Regions from separate parts of the Psychrosphaera sp. HA2-10 genome, predicted to be linked through region 1. Evidence: predicted binding sites of a transcription regulator. Region 1 holds the regulator's gene; the other holds the start of a gene.
What was found. The regulator sigma-54, encoded in region 1, starts transcription at its own class of promoters, with help from an activator protein. The targets are predictions, from matches to a motif close to GTTGGCACGNNNNTNGNNT.

Region 1 (15,928 bases):
GCTGGTGTACTTACTACTTATCTGTTAACTGGATACTCTGCTCGGAAGATGGGGATGCAAACGACAGGTCATGCTGGTGGTATCCACAATTGGTTTATCAGTCAAACCGATCCAGATTTAGCATCAATGCTCAAAAAAATGGATAAAGGTTTATTAGTGACTGAGCTTATGGGTCAGGGTGTTAATACAGTTACCGGCGATTACAGTCGTGGCGCAGCGGGTTTTTGGGTTGAGAACGGTGAAATTCAGTATCCAGTATCCGAAGTGACAATTGCCGGCAATTTAGCAACTATGTTTAAACAAATTGTTGCTATAGGCGGCGACGTTGAGCGTCGTGGTGCTGTTCAAACTGGTTCAGTATTAATTGAGAACATGAAAATTGCGGGTAACTAAATACGGTTTTTTAGGCTAATAGTTTTGAGAGAGCTAAGCTAAATTGACTGTTATTTATACATTAACTAACGCAGTAATATAGCGAATAAAAAAGGAAGCCTAGGCTTCCTTTTTTTTATTAAGTTCGATTAGTTTTGCTATTCACCAGACTCTTTTTCTACTAAACGAATACCAGTTTTTTCAATAACTATATCGCCAGACTTGTAGAGACCGCCAATTGCCTTTTTAAAGGCCGCTTTACTCATACCAAATAACTTGGAGATAACTTCAGGCTTAGATTTGTCGTGAACGGCCGCGAAACCGCCTTCTTTTTTCAAAAACTCCATGATGATCTTTGAGTATTTATCTCGAGTAACTTGTCCACCTTGTAGGCTTAAGTTGATACGACCATCTGGGCGAATTTGTTTTACAAATCCTTTTTTAGTTTGACCAAAACTAAGTCGTTGAAAAACATCTTGTTTAAATAACAAACCCCAATGACTATGGTTGATAATAGCTTTGTAGCCTAAATCTGTGCTATTGGCGATAATTAAGTCGACTTGCTGTTCAGGTTTAAACGTACCTTCGTTTTCGTCTTTTACAAATTTATCAATTTTTGATGAGGCAGTAGGGCGCTGATCTAAGTCATCTAAATATACATAGACTAAATAACGTTCACCCACTTCCATCGGCCTGTGCTGTTCACCATAAGGAACGAGTAGTTCTTTATCTAATCCCCAATCAACAAATGCCCCAACGCGGGTTACATCAGTTACTTTTAAATAAGCAAATTGGCCTACTTCAACTTTAGGCTTTTGTGTCGTGGCGATAGGTCTATCTTCCGAGTCAAGATAAACAAAAACTGTTACTTCATCGCCTTCATTTGCGTCTTTAGGAGCGTGCTTACGGGGTATTAGTAGCTCGTCGCCATTTCCAGCATCCACAAAAACACCAAAGTCGACGATTTTTGAGATAGGGAAGGTGTTGGTTTTTCCAACTTCAATCATTTAATTTTTCCAATTTTACTGAGAAGGCATCGCGACTAATTACTAATTAAACGAGGTTACAATAACAACCAAGTCGCCGTGCCTAAGAATGCAAATATGCCGACTATGTCGGTCACTGTGGTAAGTATAACACTACCTGCTAAAGCTGGGTCTATGTTCATGCGTTTTAATGCAAGTGGAATTAATACGCCAGATAAGCCAGCTGCAACTAGGTTCATGAGCATAGCAAATGCGAGTACGCCACCAAGCATTAAGTCCTGCTTCCATATGGCAACAACACCTGCAATCAATACAGCCCAAATAAGACCATTTAGGAAACCGATAGCAAGCTCTTTACCGAGCAACCATCTAGAGTTTGAATCTGTAACGTGACCTACCGCCATACCACGAATAACCAAGGTTAGGGTTTGGCTACCCGCTACACCGCCCATACTGGGGACTATGGTGTTTAATACTGCTAAAAACGCCAATTCATCAAGTGTTGTTTCAAATAAGCTTGATACAAAAGCGGCGAGTAATGCTGTGAATAGGTTTACGCCAAGCCACAATGAACGCTTTCGGGTACTGTCTAATACTGGAGCAAAAGTGTCGGCTTCATCGTCAAGACCCGCCATGCTTAACATGGAGTGCTCAGCGTCTTCACGAATAATATCTACAACATCATCAATAGTAATTCGGCCCAACAACAAACCATGCTCGTCAATTACGGGGGCCGTCATCCAATCATAACGTTCGAATAAGGTTGCCACTTCGGACTCGTGCATAGATGCAGGAATCACTTCGAAGTCGGTTTCCATTACTTCTGATATCAGTTTACTAGGATTAGAGGTAACAAGTGCCGACAAAGATACTTCACCAATAAAATGATCTTGCTTATCGACTACATAAAGGTAATCGGTATTTTCAGGTAAAGACTCTTTTAATCGCAAATATCGCAATATTACGTCAACGGTCACATCGGGACGAACCGTTACTGTATCGGTATTCATTAGTGCCGCTGCAGAGTCTTCTTCATATGACATCACTCTCTCTGCGCGCGCTTGATCTTGTTTATCCATGCTCTTCAGCACTCGACGATAAACAGCATCGGGCATACTTCTTAGTACTTCTGAAAAGTCATCGTCGTCAAGATTAGTAGCAGCCTCAGCAACTCTTTCCGGTTCCATTGCTCGTAATATTGGATTACGAACTTCATCGGAAAGCTCTTCTAAAACGTCGCCTTGAATACTACTGTCAATGAGTTGCCAAATAACGGCACGACTTTTTGGAGGAGAAGAATGTAACAACAGTGCAATGTCATTTGCGGCCATAGAATCAAGCATATTCCGCACACGAACAAACATACCGTCACTGATGGCAGTATTAAGTTCATTAATAGGAATTGTATATTCTTGTTCTAGTAGTTCTGGCATTTCTTGAGCGTAGGTTTCTGTTGTTTACCTTGTGCACAAGTCTAACTTAGATTAGCGTTTTATGATAGTAACTGGTTGTTTTTGTAGCGAGATAATTAGTTATTCAGATTCATCAAAACGATTAGAAATAAGTTCACAAATAGCTTCGAGAGCTTGCTTTTCATCGCTCCCAGTTGCGGTAACGTGTATCTCTTTACCTTGATTACTTGCAAGCATTAGTAAGCCCATGACGCTATCCGCACTGGCGGTTTTATCACCTTGTTGTATTTGAACTTTTGCATCAAATTGTAAGGCGAGTTGCGCCAATTTCGTCGCAGCCCTTGCATGTAACCCAAGCTTATTCTGGATTGTAATTGTTCGTGATAACACTGGGGTTGTGACCTTACAGTTGCTCTAAATAACGGCTCATCTCTCGATGGCGAGTTTTTACATTTTTTCCACGAGAACGGAATTGCTCAGCTAGCGTTTCAGCAATATATACAGACCTATGCTTTCCTCCGGTGCAGCCTATTGCGATCGTTAAATAACTACGATTATTACGCTCTAAGTGAGGTAGCCAGGTGGACATAAAGTTATTGATTTGAAATATGAATTTATTCACAAGTGGTTGACTAGAGAAAAAATCTTTCACAGGTAAGTCTAAACCGGTTAATGCTCTAAGCTCTGGTTCCCAATGAGGGTTTGGTAGAAATCGAGCGTCAAATACAAAATCGATATCATTTGGTACACCATATTTAAAACCGAAGGACTCGAACGTAATAATAAGTTCTTTATCAGACTTCCCTAATATCTTTTCTCTCACCATCTCGGTTAGTTGATGAACATTTAAATCCGAGGTATCAATATATAAATCTGCTCTAGACGATAACCCATCTAAAAGCTTACTCTCCTGTGCGATTGCATCAGGTAATGACGCATCACCTTTGGTTAAAGGGTGTAGGCGTCTTGTTTCACTATAGCGACGAATTAATACGTCATCTTTAGCATCTATATATAGAACGGTCGTCTTTACGCCTTTAGGTAAGAAATCTAAATTATCCATTAACTCTTGTTCAGAGCTGGGTAAGTTTCTAACGTCAATACTGACGGCAACTTGAGGATAATTTTTAGATAAGGAGTGTGATAATGCAGGTAATAGATTAACCGGTAAATTATCTACGCAATAGTAGCCTAGATCCTCTAGTACTCTTAATACGACAGTCTTCCCTGAGCCTGAACGGCCACTAACGATAAATATATGCATGATTAAGCAGCTTCAATTATTTGGTAAAGATCATTATCAGTTTCGGCGCTTCTTATTTTACGAAGCATTTCTTTATTATCAAAAATCTCTGCGATTGATGCTAACGTATTTAAATGCACATCACACTGATCTTCGGGAACGAGTAACGCAAAAAATACGTCAACTGGTCTATTGTCTATTGCATCGTAATCAATGCCAGGGTGGATAACAATTAATACCGCCACTGGGCTTTCATTTGGTTTTATTTTTCCATGAGGAATAGCAACGCCATTTCCTATTCCTGTGCTTCCCAACTTTTCTCGATTCATCAAACTCGAGAGTATATCTGTGCAAGTGAGATCTGGTAATTTTGTACTCGCGATCTCTGCGATGTGTTCGAGGATCTTTTTCTTGCTTTGGCAATCTGTCAGCACTTTTGTGCACTCAGGTCGCAGGAGTAGCTTTACATTCATGGTTATCTTTTACTGCTTTACTCTTTTGATTTAAATCTCAAAAGATTGGTTAAAAGCACCGTCCATGGCGCTTTAAAATTAATAAAAAGAGTTAATGTCTAGTTAACTTTTCTTTATGTTTAATTACTTGACGGTCAAGTTTATCAATTAAGGAATCAATTGCAGCATACATATCAGTATGCTCGGATGCCGCAAATAGTTCACCACCATTTACGTGCATGGTTGCTTCTGCTTTTTGGTTGAGTTTCTCAACGTCTAAAATCACGTGGACGTTATTAATATGGTCAAAATGACGTTCTAACTTTGCAAATTTCGTATCAACATACTCTTTTAAAGACTCTGTTGCATCGACATGACGACAAGTTAAATTAATTTGCATATGCACTTCCTTCTGAATTGATAAAATGGATTGTTAAACCAATCGTTTTCTCTGGTTTGAAGGGGGAATGTTTAACGATTCCCGGTATTTTGCGATAGTTCTTCTGGCTACTTGGATGCCCTGTTCGGCCAGAATATCAGCAATCTTACTGTCACTTAACGGTTTTGCTTGGTTTTCTGCAGCAACTAACTTTCTTATTAAAGCCCGTATTGCAGTGGATGAACATTCACCACCATTTTCGGTGCTAACGTGGCTAGAAAAGAAATACTTTAACTCAAAGATTCCTCTGGGAGTGTGCATGAACTTTTGTGTTGTCACACGCGATATCGTGGACTCATGCATATCGACCATTTCTGCTACATCATTTAGAACCATTGGTTTCATCGCCTCTGGTCCGTATTCAAAAAATGCTTGTTGTTGTTGCACGATACAATTAGATACCTTCAATAAAGTGTCGTTTCTGCTTTCTAAACTTTTAATAAACCATTTTGCTTCTTGTAAGTGTGAACGAACAAATTGCGCATCAGAGCTATTGGTTGAAGTTTTAGACAGTGAAGCATATTGTTCGTTCACTTTAATTTTAGGCATAGAATTAGGATTTAGCTCTACTAACCAACGACCTTTTTTCTTTACGACGGTAACATCTGGAATTACATAGTCAATTTCGTCTTTTATAACTAGGCTTGCGGGATTTGGATTCAGTTGTTGAATCAAGTCTAGTGCTTCTTTTAATTCTGATTCTTTTAATCTTGTTTTGCGAATTATAGTGCGATAATCACGGTTCGCTAAGAGGTCGATATTTTCAGCAATAAGTTCAATAGCCTCTTCACGCCAAGGTGTGTCAGGACTATATTGCTTTAACTGAACCAACAAGCACTCTTGTAACCCTCGCGTTGCAACACCAATGGGATCAAAGTGTTGGATGCGTTTTAAAACCGCTTCAACTTCCTCTATCTCAACATCTTCTATGTCTACAGACTCAACGATATCCTCAACAGATACCGTCAAAAAGCCTTTGTCATCAATAGCATCAATAATGGCTGTTGCAATAGCTAAGTCATGTTCGGAAAAAGGGGATAGATTTAATTGCCATTTTAGATGGTCTTGAATATCAACAGTTGTTTCACCTTGATAAACGGTGTCTTCACCGTCGTAAGCAGGGCCTGAGCTTGCAGGAGCTGCGCTCATGTAGTCATCCCAACTGGAATCTGTGGGCAAGTCATCACTTATGGTCTGATCTTGTATATTTTCGTTTGTATCGCGTTCTTCTCGCGTCCACTCGATATCGTCGTCGTTAGATGAAACAGAGGCTTCATTTTCATGACGATCATGGTTGTCCTGTGGTAAATCGATTTGTTCAACTGAGCCATGCTCTTCATCAGCTTCCAACAAAGGATTACTATCCAAGGCTTCTTGGATCTCTTGTTGCAATTCTAATGACGACAACTGCAACAGACGAATAGCCTGCTGTAATTGCGGGGTCATTGTTAACTGCTGACCCATTTTAAGTTGTAATGTTGGTCTCATTTGATCCCAGTAAAGTACTGACTAAAATAAACTTATTCGTGCTACCAAAATATCAAAGTTTGAACTGGTCACCAAGATAAACTTTCTTAACTATGTCACTTTCTAGCACTTGAGCCGGAGTTCCCTCAGCAATAAGCTCTCCATGACTAACGATATAGGCTTTTTCGCAGACATCAAGTGTTTCACGGACATTATGATCGGTAATAAGTACACCAATTCCCTTTGCTGTTAATTGTTGAATTATTTTCTTTATATCTATGACAGATATAGGATCAACACCCGCAAAAGGCTCATCTAATAGAATAATTTTTGGATCGGCAGCCAATGCCCTTGCAATTTCTACGCGGCGTCGCTCACCACCAGACAATGCCATGCCAAGACTATCGCGAATATGATCAATATGGAATTCAGCAATTAAGTCATCAAGCAAATCAGCTTGTTGGTTTGCATCGATATCTTTTCGCATCTCTAGTACCGACATTATGTTTTGTGAAACTGTCAGCTTTTTAAAGATAGACGATTCTTGTGGTAAATAACCAATGCCTTTGCGAGCTCTTACATGCATCGGTTCGTGACTCAAATCGATATCATCAAGCTGAATTAAGCCTTTATCGTTAGGCACTAAACCAACAATCATGTAAAAAGTTGTTGTTTTACCGGCGCCATTTGGTCCTAACAAGCCAACTACTTGACCAGCTTCTACCGACAAGCTCACATCTTTAACAACTTGACGACTTTTATAGGATTTGGCTAAGTGCTTTGCCACCAACTTGGTCATATTTAATTTCTCTACTTAATTATTTGGCTGTGTTTTTTTCGTTTTTATCGTAGTAGTTACACGACCACCTGTGGACTTGTCGCCATCAGCTTTGACTCTTTGTGCATTTAAATCAAATACGATATTACCACTTTCAACAATCGAGCTACCTTGCTTATATTTAGCTTGGCCATTCAATTCTAAAATACGCTCATTAATCATATAAACGACTTCTAATGCTGTGGCCTCTAATGCTTCGTTATTAGGATCATTTTGCAAAAAGCGAGCAGGTTTGCCTTTTGCTATTAGTTTTTCGCCTACGCCGTCTTTTGTAATTACATATAATTCATCAGCAGTGATCGTGAGCGTCCCTTGTTGTATTTTTACGTTACCGCTGAAATACATAGTGTTATTTTTGTAATCAAGATCTTGGTTTTTAGAATCAATAATCAGATCGTCGTTAGCAAAAGCGTTAACGCCAACAAACGCAAGCATAACAAGCGTCATCTTGATGAATTTAGTCATTTTTCGTCCCTTTTAAAATTGTTCTTACGTGATGTTTAAGTTTCACTGTTTGAGCTTTAAGATCGGCAGTTAGACCTTGCCCTTCAATAGTTGTTTTTTCACCGCGAATTATAATTGGCTTGTCGGTCTCAACGACTTGAGTGTCGAGATCTATTTCTAAGTATTGGGTTTCAATACTGGTTACGAGTTCGTTATTGGTTAACTGGTACATTTTAACGTTACTGTCTAAGGTTAGTCGGCCATCTTGAACACTGCCAAGATCTGCGGCTAATCGCCAAAACGGAGCATTGTTTTGATAAATAATAAATTCGGGCTGCTCGAAGTAAGTCAAAGCTAACTGGGCGTAGTGTTCCATTTTTTGTGAGAACACCTCTTGCTTTAAAGTACCGTTTTTGTCGAACATTTCTTGATGCAGTAATGTTGCAGTGAAGTCAGGCGTTAACACAGGCTCTTCTGAGTCATCAGCATTACTTTGATTGGTAAAAGCTGGAAACCAAAGGTAAAGGCTGATGCCAACAAAAATAAGGAGAACAAGTAATCTAAGTCTCATTAGGTACTTGAACCTTCAAAATTACTGGTAATAAACGCTTCACCTTTTTGTGCCATGATTAGCAGATCGGTTAACTCGCGCACGGCACCTTTTCCGCCATGAGTAACGGTACAGTAGTGTGCAATCTCTTTTACATAAGGATGGCCGTCGGCAACTGAAATAGCCAACCCGACTTTTTGCATCACTGGTACATCAGGGAAATCATCACCAATAAAAGCAACTTGTGATGGGGTGACGGATAAGTCTGCACACAGTTGATCAAAACCGATTAGTTTTGTTTCCATACCTTGATATATGTATTTCACGCCTAGGCTTGTCATTCGGTCTTCAACAATTTTAGAGCGTCGCCCGGTAATGACTGCAACTTCACATCCTATATTCATTAAAGACTTAAGCCCGAAGCCATCTTTTGTATTAAATGCTTTGAGTTCTTCACCGTTATTAGCCATGTATACAGAACCATCTGAAAACACGCCATCAATATCACAAATAAGCAATTTAATATTCTTAGCGCGAGCACTGACGTCAGTTGAGACTTTTTGATACCAGGTTTCAAATCGTTTCATTAAATAACTCCAGCCTTCAGTAAATCATGCATATTAAGCGCACCGATGGGTTTGTTGTGCTCGTCAATGACAAATAAACAACTAATTTTTTTGGCTTCCATTAAAGTTAACGTTTCAGCTGCTAATACGTTGGCTTTTGAAGAGGTAGCGTTTGTCGTCATTATATTGGTAATTTTAAGATCCGTTTTAAATGAGTCATGATCTAACCAGCGGCGTAAATCACCGTCGGTAAAAATACCAATCAAGGTGTTGTCCTTGTCGGTGATACCAGTCATGCCAAGACCTTTGGCGGACATTTCGATTATCGCTTCTTTTAAGGTTGCTTGATCGCTAACAACAGGGATGCGATCTTCTGTATGCATTATATCTTTGTTTGTTAGTAATAACTTACGACCTAAAGCACCTCCGGGGTGGCTTAGTGCAAAGTCTTCTGCTGTAAAACCTTTTGCTTCCAATAGTGAAACGGCGAGGGCATCGCCAAGTACAAGGCTTGCCGTCGTTGAAGCGGTCGGTGCTAAGCCTAGCGGGCAGGCTTCTTCTTCTACACCTGAAAATAGATGAACATCGCTGTTTTGCGCTAAAGTTGATTGTTTATTACCTGTCATAGCAATGATATGACAACCAAATCGTTTTAAAACTGGCAGTAGAGTAACAATTTCAGACGTTTCGCCACTGTTCGAAAGCGCAAGGACAACGTCTTGTTTAGTGAACATTCCTAAATCGCCATGGCTTGCTTCGCCTGGATGAACATAAAATGCAGGAGTGCCTGTGCTTGCTAACGTAGCTGCAATTTTATTAGCTATGTGTCCCGACTTGCCCATGCCCGTTACTATCACTCGGCCTTTACAACCCATAATAATATTACACGCGGCAACAAAATTTTCGTCACAAGATTGGACTAAATTCTCTATCGCATTTTTTTCAATTTCGATAACTTTTAATGCAGATAAAACTAAAGGATTCATAGTTAAAACCTTAAACTTAGGCAAATAGCAAGAATTGATAACCAACAAACGCAGACAGTAAAATAAAACCTTCAACGCGATTTATACGTCGAGTGCGTTGCGCAAAACTCATTGCCATAATTAACAATAATACAGTTGCACCTATCATCACAAAAATATCACGCGATGCAGCCGATGGGTCAATTTCGCTAGGGTTAATTAACGCCCCTACTGACAATACCGCAAGAATATTAAAAATGTTAGAGCCGATAACATTACCTATGGCCATGTCATCTTCACCTTTTAAAACGCCGGCAACACTGGCGGCGAGCTCAGGTAAGCTTGTACCGATTGCTATGATAGTTAAGCCAATAACGAGCTCGCTTATTCCAAAGTGCTGAGCAATTATGACAGCAGAGTCTACTAAAAAGTGAGAACTTAATGGCAATAAAACTAAACCCGCAATAACCCAAAACACGGCATTAAGAGTTGGGAGGTTATCAGGAATGTCACCTTCAACTTCTGCAAGGAGTAAATCAGTTGCAGCCGAATTAGGACGTTTTGCTAGGTAAATGAGGTAGCCGATAAATACGAAAAACAAGACGAGAAGTAATATTCCTTCATTAAAAGACAAATAGTTGTCGGCTAATACCCACCAAGCCAATAGAGTAAACCCTAATAAAACTGGCATTTCTCGATACAGCGTTGAGGATGAAACTAATAACGGGCGAACTAAAGTAGTGATACCCAAGACTAAAAGAATATTAGTAATATTCGAACCAATGGCATTACCAACGGACGTGTCTGTCGCACCCTTTAACGCAGCGTTAGCCGAAACCATAATTTCGGGTGCAGATGAACCCATTGCAACTATCGTTAGACCAATGATCATTGGTGATATTCCAAGGTTTTTAGCTAAACCTGATGCACCGTACACAAACTTGTCTGCGCCCCACACTAAAACAGCAAAAGAGATAATCAGAATAATTGAAGCGATTAACATGATAAAGAAACTTAAAAATATTGATAAAATAGTACCGTTATTGTGGCGTTAGTCGCGCCAGAAAGCAAAATATATTGCTGTTTTCACTTATAGTTAGTTAATTCTTAGACAAATTTATAATTAGACTAAAAAGTTATTTGAAATTCATAATTTTTAACATTTCAAACATAGCTAATTGGCGCATTAATCAATACAATGTCCGATCAATGGGCATACCACTAATTAAGCGGAGACAAGGTGAATAAAAATTCTTCAGATTCTGATCACCAGCCTGAGGCTTTGGTAGAGTTAAAGAATGTTACGTTTTCTAGAGGCGACCGCGTTATCTACGATGATATATCGCTAAAGTTTCCAAAAGGAAAGATAACAGCGATTATGGGACCAAGCGGTATAGGCAAAACGACAATGTTAAGGCTTATTGGTGGTCAACTTATGCCTGATACCGGCGATATTTTAGTAGCTGGTAATAACATTCCTAAATTGTCTCGTTCTGCCCTGTACAAAGTTCGCGAAAAAATGAGCATGCTGTTTCAAAGTGGCGCCTTATTTACCGACATGACCGTATTCGATAATGTTGCATTTCCAATTAGAGAACACACTTCATTACCTGAAGATATTATTCGCACCATGGTGTTATTAAAACTTGAAGCAGTAGGTCTAAGAGGCGCGAGAGATTTAATGCCTGCTGAGTTATCAGGTGGTATGGCTCGCCGGGCTGCATTAGCACGTTCGATAGCGCTTGACCCAGAATTAATAATGTTTGATGAACCTTTTGTTGGTCAAGATCCAATCTCGATGGGTGTTTTAGTTCGTTTGATAAGAGATTTAAATTCATCATTAAACTTAACAAGTATCGTAGTGTCACATGATGTTAAGGAAGTGATGGAAATCGCGGACTATTTGTACATCATGGCTGATAAGAGAGTTATCGGACATGGGACTAAAGAGCAACTATTAGAAAGTGAGTCTGAGTTAGTGCAGCAATTCTTGCGAGGCGAAGCCGATGGACCTGTTCCTTTCCACTTTGCTGCCGAAACACTGCAACAAGATTTAATGACGGGGTCTAAATGAAGACGTTACAAACGTTAGGTAAAAATACCATCGAGAAAATGGCTTCAATTGGACGAGCATCTAGTATGCTATTTGGCGCAATTGTAGGTCGATTTAATGTTTTTAAAGCGTTCCCGTTATTTTTAAAACAAGTTTATGTAGTAGGTGTGCAATCACTGATTATTATATTAGTTTCGGGTTTGTTTATCGGCATGGTACTAGCATTACAAGGCTATACTGTTCTTATTGATTATGGAGCCGAAGAAAGTTTAGGGCCAATGGTATCGTTAGCGTTGCTCAGAGAGCTGGGCCCGGTCGTTACCGCCTTGTTGTTTGCTGGTCGTGCAGGTTCTGCATTAACCGCTGAGATAGGCTTAATGAAAGCAACAGAACAATTAACGTCACTAGAGATGATGGCTGTTGATCCAATTAAGCGTGTTGTCGCACCACGATTTTGGGCTGGGGTATTTAGCATGCCAATACTGGCGTTGCTATTCTCATCTGTTGGTATACTTGGTGGGCACTTAGTAGGCGTTGAATGGTTAGGCGTAGATCACGGTAGCTTTTGGTCAATAATGCAGGCAAGTGTTGATTTTCGAGATGATGTTTTAAATGGCGTAATTAAAAGTGTAGTGTTTGCTTTTGTTGTTACCTGGATTGCTCTATATCGAGGATATGATGCAATACCAACGTCTGAGGGTATTAGCCAAGCAACCACACAAACAGTAGTACAAGCTTCGTTAGCGGTTTTAGGTTTAGATTTTGTATTAACTGCCGTCATGTTTGGCAGCTAATTTAAGGGAAAGATGATGACATCAAGAAAAATAGAAGTATTAGTTGGTTTTTTTGTGGCACTTGGTATTGCCGCGGTTATATTTTTGGCGCTAAACGTCGCTAGCCAAGGTATGTCCGGCTCAGGAGAGACTTACCAATTAAAAGCTAAGTTTAGCAATATTGGTGGTTTAAAAGTTCGTTCAGCGGTTAAGGTTGGTGGTGTGGTTGTTGGTCGAGTTGAGTCTATTCAATTAGATCCTGTTGATTATGCTCCAGTGGCAACACTCGCTATTGATGCTCAATACGATAACTTTCCGGATACCAGCTCTATTGCAATTTTAACGTCAGGCTTGTTAGGTGAGCAGTACCTAGGCTTGGAGCCTGGTTTTATTGATGAGACAGTCGCTATTTTAAAAGATGGTGATTATATTGAAGACACTAAGTCAGCTCTGGTATTAGAAGAGTTGATAGGCCAATTCTTATTTAACCAAGGAAGTGATAATTAAGATATGAAAAAACTGTATGTAATTTTATTAAGTTTTTTATTGGTAAGTTTTGTAGCTCCAGCAGCTAACTCTAATGACAACCCTTTTGAGTTGGTTAGAGGTGTAGCGGATGCGTTGTTTAAGCGTATTACTGCCGAGCAAAAACAAATTGTTGAGAATCCGGAAGTTCTACGAGTGGTGGTTACCGAGCAATTAGCTCCTTCCATTAACCATAAATACGCAGCAGCGATGGTACTAGGCCCATATTACCGAGTAAGTACGGAAGAGCAGCGCGAAGCTTTTTATGATGCATTCCAAAAGTATTTGGTGGCAACTTATGCGGGTATTCTGACGTTATATGATGATCAGCAAGTGGTTTTTGAACCTGCTTATCCAATCGACGGTCAGAAAATAGTGGTAGTTAAGACTCGAGTATTAGACGAGGGTAAGCCAGATATTCGCATTGATTTTAAGTTGCGAAAGAATTCCAAGACAGGCGAATGGAGCGCTTATGACATGATTGCTGAAGGCGTATCTGTGTTGGATAGCAAGCGAGCTGAGTTGCAAAACCTTATCCGCCAGCAAGGTATCGAGTCTGTTACTCATTTATTGCTCGAGAAAGCAGAAAAACCGATCGTTAAAAAAGATTTAGGTAACTAAAATATTATGTCAGTGTCATTCACGTTAAACGATAATCATTTATTGATAACTGGTGCATTAGATCGCTTTGCGCTAGGGCATCCTAGTTGCTACAAATTTCCTGCTATCACTGGACCGACAATATTAGACTTATGTAAAGTTGAAAGCACTGATACAGCTGGCCTTGCATGGTTGCTTAAACTGATTTCTCACTACCAATCACACCAAACGGTATCAATAATAAATGCACCACAACAATTATTAGCTTTAGCCAGTATTAGCAACGTGTTAGAGTTACTACCATTGAAAAATGACAATTGTAGTTAGATATTTGGATTTGTGATGGATATTGAAAAGGTAAAAGAAGTTCTTTTAGAGAACTTAACGCTTGACGAAGTTATTGTAAAATCAGACGGTTCACACTATCAAATCACCGCTGTAGGTGAGGTTTTCGAATCGTTATCACGAGTTAAACAACAACAATTGGTATACAAACCTTTGTTAGCGAATATTGCCGATGGCAGTATGCACGCCGTAAGTATCAAAACTTATACCCCTGCCGCTTGGCAAAAAGACAAAAAACTTCAATCACTGCTTTAGATAGAACTTCTTATGGAAAAATTGCTTATAAAAGGTGGCAACTCGCTAAATGGCGAAGTCACAATATCAGGTGCCAAAAACGCCGCATTACCTATTCTTATTAGTTCTATTTTGACAACGGAAGTGTGTCATTATGATAACGTTCCGAACTTAAGAGATATTACTTTTACCTGTCAGCTTCTAGAGCAGTTTGGTACCAAAGTCATTAACAACGGTCATGAAATCGAAATTGATGCGGGTAGTATTAACTCAACCGTAGCGCCTTATGAACTTGTAAACAAAATGCGAGCATCGATTTTAGTTTTAGGTCCATTACTTGCTCGTTTTGGGCATGCTGAAGTATCGCTTCCTGGTGGTTGCGCAATAGGCGCCAGACCGGTTGACTTGCATATTGAAGGACTTAAAAAGCTAGGTGCAGAAATATCTGTTGAAGCAGGCTATGTAAACGCCAAAGTTGATGGCCGACTGAAAGGTGCTCGTATTTATATGAGCACAATAAGTGTCGGCGCGACTGAAAATCTAATGATGGCTGCGACGTTAGCTGAGGGAACGACTGTTCTTGAAAATGCCGCGCGTGAGCCTGAAATCGTTGATTTGGCTGTATGCCTAAACAAGATGGGTGCAAAAATATCTGGAGCAGGAAGCAATAATATTACTATCGAAGGTGTAGAGCAGCTTCACGGTTGTAAACACACGATTTTACCAGACCGCATTGAAACAGGAACCTTTTTAGTTGCAGCAGCTGTAACTGGCGGGAAAGTAGTTTGTAAAAATACAGATTATCGCTTAGTTGAACCAGTTATTGAAAAACTGTTAGATGCAAATGCAATGGTCACTTGGGACGATACGAGTATCACAATTGATATGACGGGTCGTGAGTTAAAAGCAGTAAATATCAAAACCCTTCCTCACCCTGGTTTTCCAACGGATATGCAAGCTCAATTCACCATACTAAATGTAGTTGCAAATGGGGTTGGCACAATAACCGAAACTATTTTTGAAAACCGTTTTATGCACGTACCAGAATTACGACGCATGGGCGCGAACATTCAATTAGAGGGTAATACAGCTATCTGTCCTGAAAAATCAGATTTGATGGGTGCTCAGGTTGTTTCTACCGACTTGCGAGCCTCTGCTAGTCTTGTTATTGCAGGTTTAATAGCAACAGGCACAACTCAGTTAGATGAAGTGTTCCACATAGATCGTGGTTATGAAAACATAGAACAAAAGTTTGTTGGTTTAGGCGCAGACATAACTCGTGTCGACAACTAATCAGACGGTTTTGTTTTAGTCTTAAATGATAAAAAAGGGCCAATGGCCCTTTTTTATTGCACTAGTATTTTGCTAAGGCTAAAGCTAAAGCAAATTTATTTAGTTTTAATTAGAGACAATTGAGCCTTAAAAATATCCATAAGTATCTCTATGTTTTTCGTACCACCATAGTTCGGTCTAATAATAAAAGCTAAGCGTCTATGTGGGCCTGGCTCATTGAGATGTACTGCACGTAATTCAGATTCGGTATGTATAAGTTGATCTAGCGCCATCTCGGGTACTAATGTTGTGCCAAGTTTACCAACCACCATTTGAATCAGGGTGTTTAAACTGGTTGAGTTAAAATCAGCATTATTGTTGTGTTGATCAAA
Region 2 (15,928 bases), 300 kb from region 1:
GTTACACCTTTAGAGTGTTCACACAAATAATTAATTACGAATAATGAGCGAGAAAGCTGCAAGCTGTTAGCTGCATTCGAGAGTTTGTAGCATAAACGATAGGCCTGTAGCTCAGCTGGTTAGAGCGCACCCCTGATAAGGGTGAGGTCGGCAGTTCAAGTCTGCCCAGGCCTACCAAATCATCGATTTGGAACAATCGTTTTAATGACGTGACTTCAGTATGGGGCTATAGCTCAGCTGGGAGAGCGCTTGATTTGCATTCAAGAGGTCCGCGGTTCGATCCCGCGTAGCTCCACCATACTGACACTCAGTTTCTCGATTCAAAACCCTAAACCATACACATTAGTTAGTGTGCATCGTTTAGAGTTTTTTATAAACTCATGCTCTTTAACAATTTGGAAAGCTGATAAAAAAATAAGGTAAACATTATTGTTTATTTATTTGTTATTCAACAACTAAAAAAATAATTTTGATTATCACTGTAAGAGAAAACTCAAGCGTTATTTATGTCAGGTTCTTGACCTTATACAAGTCAAGTAACCAATAAATATGACACATAATATACGACTGAATTTGCGAGAGCATTTAAGGTTGTATGGTTAAGTGAATAAGCGTATACGGTGGATGCCTTGGCAATTGGAGGCGATGAAGGACGTGTTAATCTGCGATAAGTCTGGTTAAGGTGATAAAAACCGTTATAAACCAGAATTTCCGAATGGGGAAACCCACCCTTTTTAGGGTATCGTATAGTGAATACATAGCTATGCGAAGCGAACCCGGAGAACTGAAACATCTAAGTACCCGGAGGAAAAGAAATCAACCGAGATTTCCTAAGTAGCGGCGAGCGAACGGGAAACAGCCGAATCAGCATGGTTTAGTGGAATGCTCTGGAAAGTGCAACGATAGTGGGTGATAGTCCCGTACACGACAAGCCATGTTGGACATATTAAGTAGGTCGGGGCACGAGAAACCTTGACTGAAGATAGGGGGACCATCCTCTAAGGCTAAATACTCCCAATTGACCGATAGTGAACCAGTACCGTGAGGGAAAGGCGAAAAGAACCCCTGTGAGGGGAGTGAAATAGAACCTGAAACCGTATACGTACAAGCAGTAGGAGCAGACTTGTTCTGTGACTGCGTACCTTTTGTATAATGGGTCAACGACTTATATTTTGTAGCAAGGTTAACCGAATAGGGGAGCCGTAGGGAAACCGAGTCTTAACTGGGCGAATAAGTTGCAAGGTATAGACCCGAAACCCGGTGATCTAGCCATGGGCAGGTTGAAGGTTGAGTAACATCAACTGGAGGACCGAACCCACTAACGTTGAAAAGTTAGGGGATGACCTGTGGCTAGGAGTGAAAGGCTAATCAAACCGGGAGATAGCTGGTTCTCCCCGAAATCTATTTAGGTAGAGCCTCGGACGAATACTTACGGGGGTAGAGCACTGTTTGGGCTAGGGGGCCATCCCGGCTTACCAACCCCATGCAAACTCCGAATACCGTAAAGTAATATCCGGGAGACACACGGCGGGTGCTAACGTTCGTCGTGGAGAGGGAAACAACCCAGACCGCCAGCTAAGGTCCCAAAGTTTATGCTAAGTGGGAAACGATGTGGGAAGGCTTAGACAGCTAGGAGGTTGGCTTAGAAGCAGCCACCCTTTAAAGAAAGCGTAATAGCTCACTAGTCGAGTCGGCCTGCGCGGAAGATGTAACGGGGCTAAGCATAACACCGAAGCTGCGGTAGCGAATTTATTCGCTAGGTAGGGGAGCGTTCTGTAAGTGGCTGAAGGTGCATTGAGAAGTGTGCTGGACATATCAGAAGTGCGAATGTTGACATGAGTAACGATAATGGGGGTGAAAAACCCCCACGCCGAAAGACCAAGGGTTCCTATCCCATGCTAATCAGGGTAGGGTAAGTCGGCCCCTAAGGCGAGGCAGAAATGCGTAGTCGATGGGAAACAGATTAATATTTCTGTACTTTTAATCATTGCGATGGGGGGACGGAGAAGGCTAGGTGAGCACGGCGATGGTTGTCCGTGTGAAAGTATGTAGGTAGGCTGCTTAGGTAAATCCGGGCGGCTAATACTGAGATACGAGACGAGTCACTAAGGTGATGAAGTCATTGATGCCATACTTCCAGGAAAAGCCTCTAAGCTTCAGATGATTAAGAACCGTACCCCAAACCGACACAGGTGGTCAGGTAGAGAATACTAAGGCGCTTGAGAGAACTCGGGTGAAGGAACTAGGCAAAATGGTACCGTAACTTCGGGAGAAGGTACGCCCACATTAGGTGAAGGCACTTGCTGCCGGAGCTGAAGTGGGTCGCAGTGACCTGGTGGCTGCAACTGTTTATTAAAAACACAGCACTCTGCTAAATCGAAAGATGACGTATAGGGTGTGACACCTGCCCGGTGCCGGAAGGTTAATTGATTGGGTTATCGCAAGAGAAGCTCATGATCGAAGCCCCGGTAAACGGCGGCCGTAACTATAACGGTCCTAAGGTAGCGAAATTCCTTGTCGGGTAAGTTCCGACCTGCACGAATGGTGTAATGATGGCCACGCTGTCTCCACCCGAGACTCAGTGAAATTGAAATCGCAGTGAAGATGCTGTGTACCCGCGGCTAGACGGAAAGACCCCGTGAACCTTTACTACAGCTTGACACTGAACATTGAGCCTACATGTGTAGGATAGGTGGGAGGCTATGAAACTTGGACGCCAGTTCAGGTGGAGCCATCCTTGAAATACCACCCTTGTATGTTTGATGTTCTAACATTGGCCCCTTATCGGGGTTGTGGACAGTGTCTGGTGGGTAGTTTGACTGGGGCGGTCTCCTCCCAAAGAGTAACGGAGGAGCACGAAGGTTTGCTAAGTACGGTCGGACATCGTACGGTTAGTGTAATGGTAGAAGCAAGCTTAACTGCGAGACAGACACGTCGAGCAGGTACGAAAGTAGGTCATAGTGATCCGGTGGCTCTGTATGGAAGGGCCATCGCTCAACGGATAAAAGGTACTCCGGGGATAACAGGCTGATACCGCCCAAGAGTTCATATCGACGGCGGTGTTTGGCACCTCGATGTCGGCTCATCACATCCTGGGGCTGAAGTCGGTCCCAAGGGTATGGCTGTTCGCCATTTAAAGTGGTACGCGAGCTGGGTTTAGAACGTCGTGAGACAGTTCGGTCCCTATCTGCCGTGGGCGTTGGATGATTGAGAGGGGCTGCTCCTAGTACGAGAGGACCGGAGTGGACGAACCGCTGGTGTTCGGGTTGTCATGCCAATGGCATTGCCCGGTAGCTACGTTCGGAATCGATAACCGCTGAAAGCATCTAAGCGGGAAGCGAGCCTCGAGATGAGTCATCCCTGACAGTTTAACTGTCCTAAAGGGTCGTTGAAGACTACAACGTTGATAGGTAAGGTGTGGAAGTGCTGTGAGGCATTAAGCTAACTTATACTAATTGCCCGTGAGGCTTAACCATACAACGCTTAAGTGTTCTTGAGCACTGATGGTCAAAATTATTAAAACAATATTACCTTATTTTAAAGTACTGCTGATGCGGTGCTGGCTTTCTAATTGTTAAGACAATTTAAGTAAGCGGTGTTTATTAAACATCGATTACAAACAGCTTTGCCTGGTGGCAATAGCGCTGTGGAACCACCTGATTCCATTTCGAACTCAGAAGTGAAACGCAGCTGCGGCGATGGTAGTGTAGCATTTGCTATGCGAGAGTAGCTCACCGCCAGGCTCCCATACTAACCCCTTGCACTTGGTGCGAGGGGTTTTTTATTGCCTCAAATTTATACCCAACCACCACGATTCACTGCTTCGTCGCGGTTTTTTTCGTTTAGAATTCCTTAAAACCATCAAGGTGGCCACTCTTAGGCATCCTGCCTGCGCGGCACTTGAGCATCCTGCTCTGCGCCGGGGTTTTTTATTGCCTCAAATTTATACCCAACCACCACGATTCAGTGCTTCTTCGCTTTCCATATTCACTTTCAGTGTTTAAAAGTCACTTTCATCCACAGCTTTCCTATGATCTAAGTGCTGTTATACTCGTAATAATAAGTTGAACAAATAGAGTTTTTAATTTTGGAACTTGCCTAAATGATAGACTTTTCAGTACTAAATAGAGATAACAATCTATATGCTTTAGATGGCTTGCCTTTAATCACGGTATACGACGATAATTTTTTTGTCAGAAATGATTACGATGTGCTTTCTATTGGCCAACGCAAATACGTTATTTCGTTTTTTGAATCATTAGGGTTTAAACAAAAGACAGGCAAAACATTGGTTAAAGGGAGTGTAACTATTCACATACCTAAACCAAACTCTAACCTAGCGGTATCGTCTTTCGATGGTAAATTCCTACAGTCAGATAGTAACAACTATTATTGTGTAACCCCTACTATGTTTGCAGAAGCTTTATTTTATAAAACTGTAGACATGGATTATGTTGATACGCGAAAGGTAATCCGTAGATTAATAAAGAAATGCCCATATAACATAGAATGGTTGAGAGATGTCAGTTATCACTCACCTATAGAAAATATAACTAAATCCAGTTACCAAGACTTAATGGAATACCAAGCTTTTATTGTGAAAAAGCGTTACAAAAAGAAGAAGGCGCTATAGCCTACAAATATTTCATGTCTAGCTACAGATGTTCTAACCGCGAGTATATAGATGTTTATAATAAAAAAGGCCACGTTAAACGTGACCTTAATAAAAGCGCTATTTGAATAGCTTTAACAGCATGTTTTATTAGGCTTAACATCTATTGATAGTAAATTATTAATAATAATCATTCACTAAAAAGGTAGATGCAAAAGCTATTTAATATCAAATCTATCTAATTGCATTACTTTGACCCACACTGAAATGAAGTCATTCACAAATTTCTCATCAGCGTCGTTTGAAGCGTAAACTTCAGCAACAGAACGCAATTCTGAGTTTGAACCAAAAATGAGATCCACCGGTGTTGCTGTCCATTTTAGTTTACCTGTTTTACGATCTTTACCTTCGTAAACACCTTCGGTCGATGTTTTGTTCCAGACGGTTCCCATATCTAAAAGGTTTACGAAAAAGTCATTAGATAAAGTACCAGGCTTATTTGTAAATACCCCGTGATCCTTTCCATTAATATTTGCATCTAAACTACGAAGACCTCCAAGTAAAACTGTCATTTCTGGTACAGTTAAACCTAGCATGTTTGCCTTATCTACCATCATCTCTGTTGGGCCCATGTAGCTTGACGCATCGTAGTAATTTCTAAATGCATCGGCTGTTGGTTTTAAGTAGTTAAAAGATTGAATATCAGTTGTATTCTGAGTTGCATCAACACGACCAGCAACAAAAGGTACTTCTACTTTTACGCCACCTTTTTTAGCTGCTTCTTCGATAGCTACGGCACCGCCTAATACAATCAAGTCTGCCAAGGAAACCTTTTTACTACGAGAACTGTTATTAAAAGTCTCCTGCACTTTTTTCAAAGCACTTAGAACCTTTTTAAGTTCTTTAGGATTATTTACTTCCCAATTAACTTGAGGCTCTAAAGCAATACGGGCACCATTCACACCACCACGCATATCGGTTACTCGGTGGGTAGATGCTGCTGACCAAGCTGTTCTGATTAGCTCAGGACCAGTAATACCTAAATCCAAAATCTGTTTCTTAAGTTTTTTAACATCACTATTAGAAATGGTTTTATAGTCCGCTTTAGGAAGTGGGTCTTGCCATAGTAAATCTTCCGAAGGAACCTCCTGTCCTATGTAACGCGCTTTAGGGCCCATGTCACGATGTGTTAATTTAAACCACGCTTTCGCAAATGCCAGTTCATATTGAGAAGGGTCTTTACGGAAACGTTCAACAATTTCTCTAAACTTAGGATCTTCTTTTAATGCGATGTCAGTTGTAAACATAATAGGCGCGTGACGCTTACCTTTAATGTGAGCATCTGGAACTAAATTGGCCGCGGCTTTGTCGTCCGGTATCCATTGTGTGGCGCCAGCAGGACTTTTAGTTTGAACCCAGTTAAACATCATTAGGTTATCCAGATAGTTTGTAGACCATTGAGTTGGTGTCACGGTCCATGCTCCTTCCAAACCACTCGTGGTTGTATCTGCACCCTTACCAGTTCCACATTTATTTTTCCAACCTATGCCTTGGTCTTCAATAGCCGCAGCTGCTGGCTCTGCACCAACACAATCTTTTGGCTTTTTAGCTCCATGGGCTTTACCGAATGTATGACCACCTGCAATAAGAGCAACAATTTCTTCATCATTCATTGCCATACGACCAAATGACATACGAATGTCGTTTGCGGCTAATAAAGGATCTGGAACACCATGAGGGCCTTCAGGGTTAACATAAATTAGTCCCATTTCTACTGCAGCAAGAGGGCCTTTAAGTTTGCCTTTTTTGTCACGACGCTTGTCGTCCAACATTTTGGTTTCTGGTCCCCAGTAAACTAAGTCTGGTTCCCAATCATCAGCACGACCACCGGCAAAACCAAAAGTTTTAAAACCCATTGATTCAAGAGATACGTTACCTGCCAATACCATTAAATCTGCCCAAGATAGATTACGCCCATACTTCTGTTTGACAGGCCATAATAGACGGCGAGCTTTGTCTAAGTTTGCGTTATCGGGCCAACTGTTTAGTGGATCAAACCGTTGTTGACCACCTGCCGCGCCGCCACGACCATCATTTACTCGGTATACCCCGGCACTATGCCAAGCCATTCGAATCATAAAAGGACCATAATGACCATAATCCGCTGGCCACCAGTCTTGAGAGGTTTTTAAAACAGTCTCAATATCACTTTTTACTTCTTTGATATCTAAAGTTAGGAAAGCTTCACCATAATCAAAATCTGCACCATATGGATTAGATTCTGGTGAGTGCTGGCGCAAAGGGCTTAGGTTAAGTTGTTTTGGCCACCAAAAGCTATTCGTTTTAGCATTTGAGCCAGAAAACTCAGACTGGCTAGATTGTTCTGAAGCGTTTGCGGTCTGTGACGATAAACTACCACTGAGAATAAGACCGGCAACCATCAGGCTTGATGTTAATTTAGCTAATTTCATTTTTATTTCCTCCATATGGAATTTATTTTTAGCTAGCCTGCAAATGATAGAAGCAGATTTCAAGTATCGACAATTCATAATACTGAACCCTAAATTCTGTTTTTTAGAACATAAATAAAATAACAAGGCAAAAAGCTAGGAAAGCCTATTGAGGTCAAGTTGCCAGTGTTATAATTAGTGATATTTTGCTTTCTACGTATATTCGTTTGAAAAAATTTTAGGGTTTTTATGTCGTCAGTTAATAAGTTAGATCGCCGTTTTTGCGTAGCGCCAATGCTGGATTGGACCGACCGTCACTGTCGTTATTTTTATCGCACTATGTCAAAATATTCGGTTTTGTATACGGAGATGGTCACTACTGGTGCAATCATTCACGGTAAAAATGACTTTTTAAAGTTTAATAAAGAAGAGCAACCTGTCGCTTTACAGTTAGGTGGTAGCGATCCAGAAGCGTTAGCGCACTGTGCCAAGCTAGCCGAAGAACGAGGTTACGACGAAGTAAACTTAAATGTAGGTTGTCCATCAGATCGTGTTCAAAATGGCATGTTTGGCGCCTGTCTAATGGCAAAACCGGAGTTGGTAGCGGAATGTGTTGCAGCAATGAAAGCGGTGACAACTATCCCTATTACGGTGAAGTCTCGTATCGGCATTGATGATCAAGATAGCTTTGAATTTTTATTAGATTTTGTTACCAAAGTTAAAGCTGCTGGTTGTGAAACGTTTATCATACACGCACGAAAAGCTTGGCTTACAGGCCTTAGTCCAAAAGAAAATCGTGATATACCGCCACTTGACTACGACCGTGTATATAAAATTAAAGAGATGTTTCCTGAACTGGAAATTATCATCAACGGCGGTGTTAAAACTTTAGATGAGAGTCTTGAGCACTTAAAGCACGTCGATGGCGTGATGGTTGGTCGCGAGGTTTATCAAAATCCTTACATAATGGCTGATGTTGATGAAGTTATTTACAAAGACGATCATGCCAAGATTACTCGCTCTGGCGTATTAGAAAAAATGTCCGACTACATTACTAAACATGAAATGAATGACGGTCGTGCATGGCATGTTTTACGTCATATGATGGGCTTATATTTAGGCTTGCCGGGCGCGAAAATATGGCGTCGATATTTAAGCGAAAATGCAGTTAAAACAGAGAAAAAAGGTAAAGAGCTTATACTAGAAGCCACCGAATTTTTTCGCGAAAGAGGAATTGACTAAAAAGTGGTTAAATTTACCACTGAGTAACTTTTGGTAAAAATTTAAAACTTTATGTTTGTACACACAAACCTTGAAAGGCCCATTTTATAAGGGTCTTTTTTTATTCAAAGCTTGGCACAACCTTTGTAATAGTATCTCCGACTAAACATAAAACATCAGGAGATAAGTCATGCAATCATTAGTTTTAATCAGCAGCCTAGTTCTAAATACACCTGTTTCAATAAGTTCGTTATCTGATACTCAAGACTTGAATAAGTTGATAAATGAGCAAGTTACCACAGTGCAGAAGCAGGTTCACCATAACACTCAGTTATCTATTTTAGACACTGACATCTTACAAGTTAGACACATAGTAAAATTAGCGAAACGTGTAAGCAGCACAAACAACGAAGCAAGTGAATAATTATGGTGAGTTCGTTAACGCTGTTAGTTGTTTCGATATTGCCTGTCATTAGCTTGGGAGTAGTTTACGTTATCGTAAATGCAGTCAACTCCTCTAGCTTTGTTAATGCGATTTTTTCATACTTAAATAAGCAAATTAGTTTGTAGTCAATTTGCTTAAGTTGCTTCACTCCTCCAAATTCCAAATTCCAAATTCCAAATTCCAAATTCCAAATCTAAAACAACTACGACTTATAAAGTTGCGCCAAATTTTCAAACTAAAACTCATGTTTCTGAAGCGCTAGTACAACTCTTAGAACTGCAAGATTAGAGTGCTGGTTGATTTGCTCAAAAGTTGGTCAACTTAACCACCAAGTAAATGTTTTAAAGTATGGCGTTTTAGCCGATCTAATTAATTTCTAATAAAAACAGTTACTTATGGTGTTTATTAGGGTGGCACGGCGATTGAAAGTATAAAAGTGATTTTGATTAACCCACTAAACGATCAGGAGATTCCCATGGGTGTACTAAATAGATTTGTTGATGTAGTAAACGCTAACCTAAATGCGGCTTTAGATAAGGCTGAAAAACCAGAACATATGTTAAGACTAATTGCCCAAGATATGGAAGAGGCTTTGGTTGAGGCTCGCACACATGCAGCTAGTTTAATTGCTGAAAAAAAGCATATCACTAGAGATTTGGAATTGATCTTAAAGCAGCAAAATGAGTGGCAGGTTAAAGCGGAATTGGCACTTAATAAAGGTCGGGAAGATTTAGCAAGAGATGCATTAGTCCAAAAAGAAAAAACATCTAGCGAAGCTGAAGTATTTAAGGCGCAACTAGTAAGAATAGAAACAGATTTAGAAACAATATCATCGGACACTAGTCAATTACATGTAAAGCTAGCAGAAGTAAAAGATAAGTTAAAAAGCTCTAATCGACGTCATGAGTCAGCATCTGTCCGCCAACGCTCTCAACAAGTAATGGATAGTAACAAGATTGATATGATCAGCAATCGTTATGAAGCATTGCAGCGCAAAGTAGATGACCTAGAAAGCCAAGCGGATGCATATGACTATACATCAAGTAATTTGCAAGATGAGTTTAAGAAGCTAGAAGTCGAATCAAAAGTTGACGAGCAATTGGCACAATTAAAGCAAAAATTAGCGAACGCGTAGGAGCAAAGTTATGAAAAATGAATATGTCGGTAATCCAATCACTAAAGATGCATTAAATAGAAAGTTAACGGGTGTGTGTGCTGGTATGGCAAAGCACTTTAATCTGCCTGTTTGGGCTGTTCGAACCGGAACCGTGATATTTGGTTTGTTTTACCCGTCAGCAGCTATTTTTGGTTATCTATTGGCGTCTATTTTGATGCCAACTCGGAAATACTACTAATTGAAGGGGAGCGTCATGGCTAGTTTTTTTAAATTTACTCTATATCTACTAGGTATATGTTTTATATTAAGTTTACTACCAACTTTTTACTTCAATATGGAAGGGTTTAATCACTGGGTAAGTATTGGAGGAATAACAGAAAATATTATTGGTTTTGGTGTCGCAATCATAGTGTTTTTTGGTCTTGCTGTTGCATTTATAAGTTTGTTCGCTGGACTATTTGTTGTGTTTGCTATGGTAGTTGGTGGGATAATATTAGCAGGGCTCACAGCTACTTGGCCGATTGTCTTGTTGGCAGTGATCGCTTATTTAGTATTTTCTCGAAACGATAAAAATCAATAAATAAATATCCAATCAAGACCTAGGTTACGGTATGATTATTATTAAATAACTTTGTTAGGTGTATGAAATGAAAATAATTGTACTTTTATTAGGTTTATTATTGGCTAGCACAAATGCAATAGCTGACTTATCGATTTCAGCGACGGATGCCTCAGTTCGTGCACCAATACCAGGTATGAAAAATACCGTAGGATATTTGAAATTAACCAATAATGGTGAATCTGACGTAGTACTTGTTAATGCTCAGAGTAATGCATCAAGGGTATTAGAATTCCATAATCATGAAATGACAAATGGGGTTATGCGAATGTATCAACAGCAAGAAGTAAAAATACCAGTAGGTGAAACAGTAGTTTTTCAGTCTGGTGGACTACACTTAATGTTTTTAGACGTTGAGCCAGGTCTTAAAGGTAATAATCTTGTAGATGTTACCTTTGAAACAAGAAGTGGTGACAAATTCATTATCCCGTTTAATGTTGAGTCAATAAAAGTAAAACATCACCATCACTAAAAGAAGGTCAAAAAAATGCAAAAGTGGTTAGCAGCAGGCCTTGGAGCTATTGTCGTTCTGTCTATTTTACTGGCACAATACTGGAGTTTCATGCCGGATGTATTTTCTGTAGAAGAGCGCGCCCTTTCAAAAGCAAAGCAATTAAACACAACACCGGTTACAGGCTTTACAACAACACATACTTTAATTGAAGTAACAAAAGTACTTCTCGATAAACCGGGTGGCTACTTATCAAATGACATCGCACCGCCTTCTGTATTTCTAGATAATATTCCTGCATTTGAATTTGGTGCGTTAGAAATGAGCAGGGATTTAGCATTGGCGTTGCGTCGAGATTTCAGTCGCTCTCAATCTCAATCGGTAGAAAATCCGTATCTAAAAGTCGCGCAACCACAGTTCAGTATTGACCATAACTCGTGGGCTCTACCAAGCTCGGAGTCTTCTTATCGTATGGCTGTAGAAGCTCTAGAAAAGTACCGTGATTCATTAAGCGATGAGCAGCAAGGTTCTGCACAATTTTATGCACGTGCTGATAATTTAAAAGACTGGTTAAATGAAGTAGAAAAACGCCTAGGAAGTTTAAGTCAAAGATTAAGCGCGAGCGTTGGCCAAGATCGCATTAACATAGATTTAGCAGGTGACACTGCTGCGATACAATCCACACAAACTGCCAAGAGCCAAATGGTACAAACGAGTTGGTGGAAAATAGATGATGTGTTTTATGAAGCTAAGGGTGCAAGCTGGGCACTATTGCACTTTTTGAAAGCGGTTGAAATCGACTTTGCTAGCACATTACAGAAAAAAAATGCGCAAACAAGTTTGAAACAAATTATCCGAGAGCTAGAAGCGACACAACAAGCTATTTGGAGCCCAATGATATTAAATGGCAGTGGATTTGGAGTGTTAGCAAATCACTCTCTTGTAATGGCTAATTATATTTCAAGAGCAAATGCTGCAATTATCGACCTTAAAACATTATTAACGCAGGGTTAAGCTACTATGTTTGTGTCAGTTTTGAAAGTTATCGCGTTGGTCTCTTTGTTAATCATTGCGTCACCTCTTTACGCAAAAGATATTTTCAGTTTTTCACTTGGAATTGATCAATGGAAGAATGATGCTCCCTCAACTTATGGAGTCGCCAGTGATAATCTACTTGAATTTAAAGATGACGGTGCGACAGCACGTCAATTGGAGTTGTCCCTTAGCCATAAGCTACCACTGATACCAAATATTCGATATGCGATGTCATCGACAGATCAAACAGCGAATAATACGCTTGCGCAAACTTATGTTCTAGGCGGAGAAGTGTTTAGTGTTGCAAGTCAGTTATCCTCAGAAAATAAAACTCAGATACATGACGTGTTACTTTCCTATCCAATGCTAGATTTTAGACTGTTAAAAATAGACATGGGACTTTTGGCGCGTTACCAAAAGTTGGAGATTAATACGAGCAAAATTGGAGACACTCAGCAGTCAATGGTCGACTCCGATAAAATTGTGCCTATGTTGCATGTAAACTTAGAAAGTGGTGTTCCGTTACTTGGCTTTTTCGTTTTTGCGGAGTTTAACAAAGGTGACAATAACCACCTGTATCAGAGTGGTATCGGATATACGTTTGACAATAATCTTATTCCAGATGTGGATTTGAGAGTAGGCTTTAGAAATGAAAATATAGACTTTACCGCAGGTGATGGTGTGATTTTTCATCAAGAATTAGACGCGACCTTTGCAGGAATGAGAGTCCGCTTTTAAGCGTTAATTGAGCTATGCTTTTGTGGCAACTTGATGATTGCTGTCGAACAAGTCGGTAAAGTCTTTTAAAAGGTATTGTAAGAATTCACTATCATCAGGAGCATTCACTAAGCGACTAAGTTCGTAACCAGATTGGGTTAACTTATAGTACGTAAACACCACATCTTTCTGTTTTATGGTCACATCAAAACTTTGTTTGTTTTGCGCTATAGAAAGTGTGTCATTGGCGTTGTAAGCAGCCGATTCAATTTCTTGCTGATGTATAAGTCCTAATTCAGCCAATGAAATTAAGTGCGTATACGATAATCCGAATTGATTTAAATTTAAGCTAATTTTACCTGTGTTAGAAAATAGGCTTATCAGCGTCGGTTTTTTGTAAAGGCCGGTTAATATTCTGCCTGAATGCTCATCATTAAATCGACACATAAGCCTAACGGCTTTATAAAATATTTTTGCCTCTTTAGTTCCAAGTTCCGCAAGTGTTTTTAAACTTCGGTAAGAAAAGGAACCTTGTTGAACTAACTCAACAGACAAAATTTTTGCCCAAAGTTCGTGCATTGATGGTGTATAGCAACGCTTTGCCATATCAGTAAACTTCATTACCCAATCCAAATCTAACCTATCAATGAGGACATCACCCTTTACATAATCTAAGGCCAAACTAAATATTTGCTCTAAGTTATACTGTTGCCTAGCTTCGGTAATTTGATCTCGTTTGTTGATGCGCTGCGATATACTTAAATCGGGGTCTCGAAGTAAAACAACTTCATCATTCTTGAGACGATTGATTACTTTGTTCTCTTCTTCATGTCCTGTAGCGATTTCAAAATCTATACCCGTTAATTGCTTAACGAGGTTTAAGTATTTTGTTCGTGAATCTACAGAGTTAGTCATTTAATTTTTTATTCTTAATCACCGAGTTATTCATAATCTTTAAAACATCAACAAAAGTCAAAGAAATAGCAATATTTTAATATTAAGTTTTTGTACAAAAAGTGGTTTTGTTTCTACACTTAAGTTGGACTTTATGAATTATAAGTATTATTTCTAACGAGGATGTTGCTGGCCGATGCCAACTCAAAAAACTAAAAGCCAAGATGATTTTCTTTTTTCGGGACAATTGCTTACCGCTGACGATAACATTAACGAACAAGAATGTTTGGACCATTGGAATATCTTAATTGTTGATGACGAACCAGAAATCCATCAAGTTACAACGATGGCGCTAGCAGGTGTAAAAATTGCGGGTAAAAAGCTCAAGTTTTTTCATGCGTACAGCGCAGCGGAAGCGTTAGAGCTTTTAAAAGAACAAGATAAAATCGCAGTGACGATTTTAGACGTTGTTATGGAAGATGATGATTCAGGGTTAAAGTTAGTTCGTTGTATAAGAGATAGGCTGGCGTTATTAGACATGCGTATTATTTTACGCACTGGACAGCCTGGCTTTGCACCTGAAGAGCAAGTAATCTCTGATTACGAAATTAATGACTACATAATGAAAACTGAAACGACTCGGAGTAAGTTGTTTACGTCTTTGTGTTCTGCTATCAGATCTTATCAACAACTCTGCATTATCAGTGAGGCGCGAGACTTCCTGCAGCGACTCACTATTATGAATAGTGCATTGATATCTCAAACGACGTTTACGTCGTTTGTTCAATGTTTAGTTCATAACTCGTTAGATTTATTCAGTGCCTCTGGCTCGGGTTTATTATTAATTGATCAAGGAAAAAAGAAAGGCGAGCCTTCTCGATTTGTAATTGAATATAGCAGTGAGCGCACACACCAGTTTGTAGGACAAAACTTTGAGGATGTTTTGTCTGACGATATTGTTGTCAAAATTAAGCAAACTATACTAAGCCAAACCTCTTATACACATGGCTCTGACTTGATTTTATTTATTCCATCAAAGTCATGTAGCGTTATATTGATACTATTTGATGTTTATCCGAATATAATTAGACCGGAGCTTATTCAATCATTTGTCTCTAATATCGCCTCCGATGTTGATAATTCTCTGCTTTTAAAGCAGATTAGTAACATTGCCTATCTGGACTCGTTAACAAAATTGCCAAACAGAACCAAGTTTATTGAGGACTTGGATTCTCTACATAAATCGAACAAACAAATAAAGTCAGTTACATTAATCGATATAGAGCACTTCTCAGATATTAATGATGGGCTCGGTCAGGATTATGGCAATTTGCTACTTGTCGCAGTTGCAGAACGGTTAAGTTCAGAATTTAGCGAATCTGTGATGATTTATCGAGTTGCTGCCGATGTATTTGGCGTTATATCAACTAAGGCTTCGCTTGAAGAGAGTGAAATCCTAAGTGTATTCGATTTACCATTTATGGCCGGCGAGCACCTAATCCCAGTCAACGTCCGAATTGGTATTTCTAAAGGTGAAAATAATGTAGCCAACGGTTTAGTACTTATTAAACAAGCGAATATAGCTTTAAATCGAGCTAAAAAAGGTCAACAGAATAGAGCAAGTTACTATGCCTCGGAAATGGAAGATGAGACGGCATGGCGCTTAGATATGATCCGTAAACTCACTGATGATTTTTATGCACAAAAACTGCAAGTATGGTATCAGCCACAAATAGATTTAAAAGAGAACAAGATTATAGGGGCTGAAGCGCTGTTAAGATGGCCTAATGAAAATGGTGGCTTTTATTCACCTTTAACATTCATACCACTAGCGGAATATACAGGACTTATTGTTGATATTGGTAGTTGGGTTATTGAGCAAGCTTGTTTAGAGATCTTAAAACTTACAAACTTGGGTTATAAAGACATCCGAATTGCTGTAAATGTATCTATGCCTCAGTTTAAAAATAGTGCTTTTGTTGACACGGTTTTAGCGCTTACAGAAAAACATAATGTTAAGCCTGAAAACCTTGAGTTAGAAATCACTGAAAGTGTGGTAATGGACGATACAACACTAGTTGTAACTGCCTTAGAGCGCCTACGTCAATTAGGTTATACAATCGCGATAGATGATTTTGGAACTGGCTTTTCGTCACTGAGTTATTTGCACAAACTGCCTATCAATCGACTAAAAGTAGATCGAGAGTTTATCAAAGATATTGGCTTTGGTGGTGACGGTATTCTAGCAGAGACAATTATCAACTTGGGCCAAAAGCTAGGCTTAGAGGTTATTGCGGAGGGCATTGAAACAGCCTACCAACAGGACTTTATAAAGCAGTTAGGGTGTGATGAGGCACAAGGTTATTA

Region 2: ACZ1GV_RS12110 (PspA/IM30 family protein) is a predicted target of sigma-54. The motif match lies at 9,138-9,156, and genes of this name have one in related genera.

Annotation. Positions count from the first base shown of each region.
Region 1 is NZ_CM146341.1:2,362,238-2,378,165, reverse strand. Features, by position in the region: gene pmbA (metalloprotease PmbA) at 1-393, shown strand, start outside; gene ACZ1GV_RS10880 (CvfB family protein) at 531-1,379, opposite strand; gene mgtE (magnesium transporter) at 1,436-2,791, opposite strand; gene ACZ1GV_RS10870 (HPr family phosphocarrier protein) at 2,891-3,160, opposite strand; gene rapZ (RNase adapter RapZ) at 3,174-4,034, opposite strand; gene ptsN (PTS IIA-like nitrogen regulatory protein PtsN) at 4,037-4,486, opposite strand; gene hpf (ribosome hibernation promoting factor) at 4,578-4,865, opposite strand; gene ACZ1GV_RS10850 (RNA polymerase factor sigma-54) at 4,899-6,392, opposite strand; gene lptB (LPS export ABC transporter ATP-binding protein) at 6,445-7,170, opposite strand; gene lptA (lipopolysaccharide transport periplasmic protein LptA) at 7,186-7,674, opposite strand; gene lptC (LPS export ABC transporter periplasmic protein LptC) at 7,667-8,224, opposite strand; gene kdsC (3-deoxy-manno-octulosonate-8-phosphatase KdsC) at 8,224-8,790, opposite strand; gene ACZ1GV_RS10825 (KpsF/GutQ family sugar-phosphate isomerase) at 8,790-9,755, opposite strand; gene ACZ1GV_RS10820 (calcium/sodium antiporter) at 9,772-10,737, opposite strand; gene mlaF (phospholipid ABC transporter ATP-binding protein MlaF) at 10,975-11,808, shown strand; gene mlaE (lipid asymmetry maintenance ABC transporter permease subunit MlaE) at 11,805-12,581, shown strand; gene mlaD (outer membrane lipid asymmetry maintenance protein MlaD) at 12,597-13,067, shown strand; gene ACZ1GV_RS10800 (ABC transporter substrate-binding protein) at 13,071-13,706, shown strand; gene ACZ1GV_RS10795 (STAS domain-containing protein) at 13,713-14,012, shown strand; gene ACZ1GV_RS10790 (BolA family protein) at 14,028-14,285, shown strand; gene murA (UDP-N-acetylglucosamine 1-carboxyvinyltransferase) at 14,298-15,557, shown strand; gene ACZ1GV_RS10780 (LysR substrate-binding domain-containing protein) at 15,653-15,928, opposite strand, start outside.
Region 2 is NZ_CM146341.1:2,659,030-2,674,957, reverse strand. Features, by position in the region: tRNA gene ACZ1GV_RS12150 (tRNA-Ile) at 101-177, shown strand; tRNA gene ACZ1GV_RS12145 (tRNA-Ala) at 223-298, shown strand; rRNA gene ACZ1GV_RS12140 (23S ribosomal RNA) at 598-3,476, shown strand; rRNA gene rrf (5S ribosomal RNA) at 3,629-3,743, shown strand; gene ACZ1GV_RS12130 (hypothetical protein) at 4,103-4,633, shown strand; gene katG (catalase/peroxidase HPI) at 4,831-7,083, opposite strand; gene dusA (tRNA dihydrouridine(20/20a) synthase DusA) at 7,312-8,304, shown strand; gene ACZ1GV_RS12115 (hypothetical protein) at 8,474-8,707, shown strand; gene ACZ1GV_RS12110 (PspA/IM30 family protein) at 9,204-9,863, shown strand; gene ACZ1GV_RS12105 (PspC domain-containing protein) at 9,874-10,083, shown strand; gene ACZ1GV_RS12100 (hypothetical protein) at 10,099-10,425, shown strand; gene ACZ1GV_RS12095 (copper chaperone PCu(A)C) at 10,493-10,936, shown strand; gene ACZ1GV_RS12090 (DUF2333 family protein) at 10,952-11,929, shown strand; gene ACZ1GV_RS12085 (TIGR04219 family outer membrane beta-barrel protein) at 11,936-12,688, shown strand; gene ACZ1GV_RS12080 (TIGR03899 family protein) at 12,701-13,582, opposite strand; gene ACZ1GV_RS12075 (bifunctional diguanylate cyclase/phosphodiesterase) at 13,758-15,928, shown strand, end outside.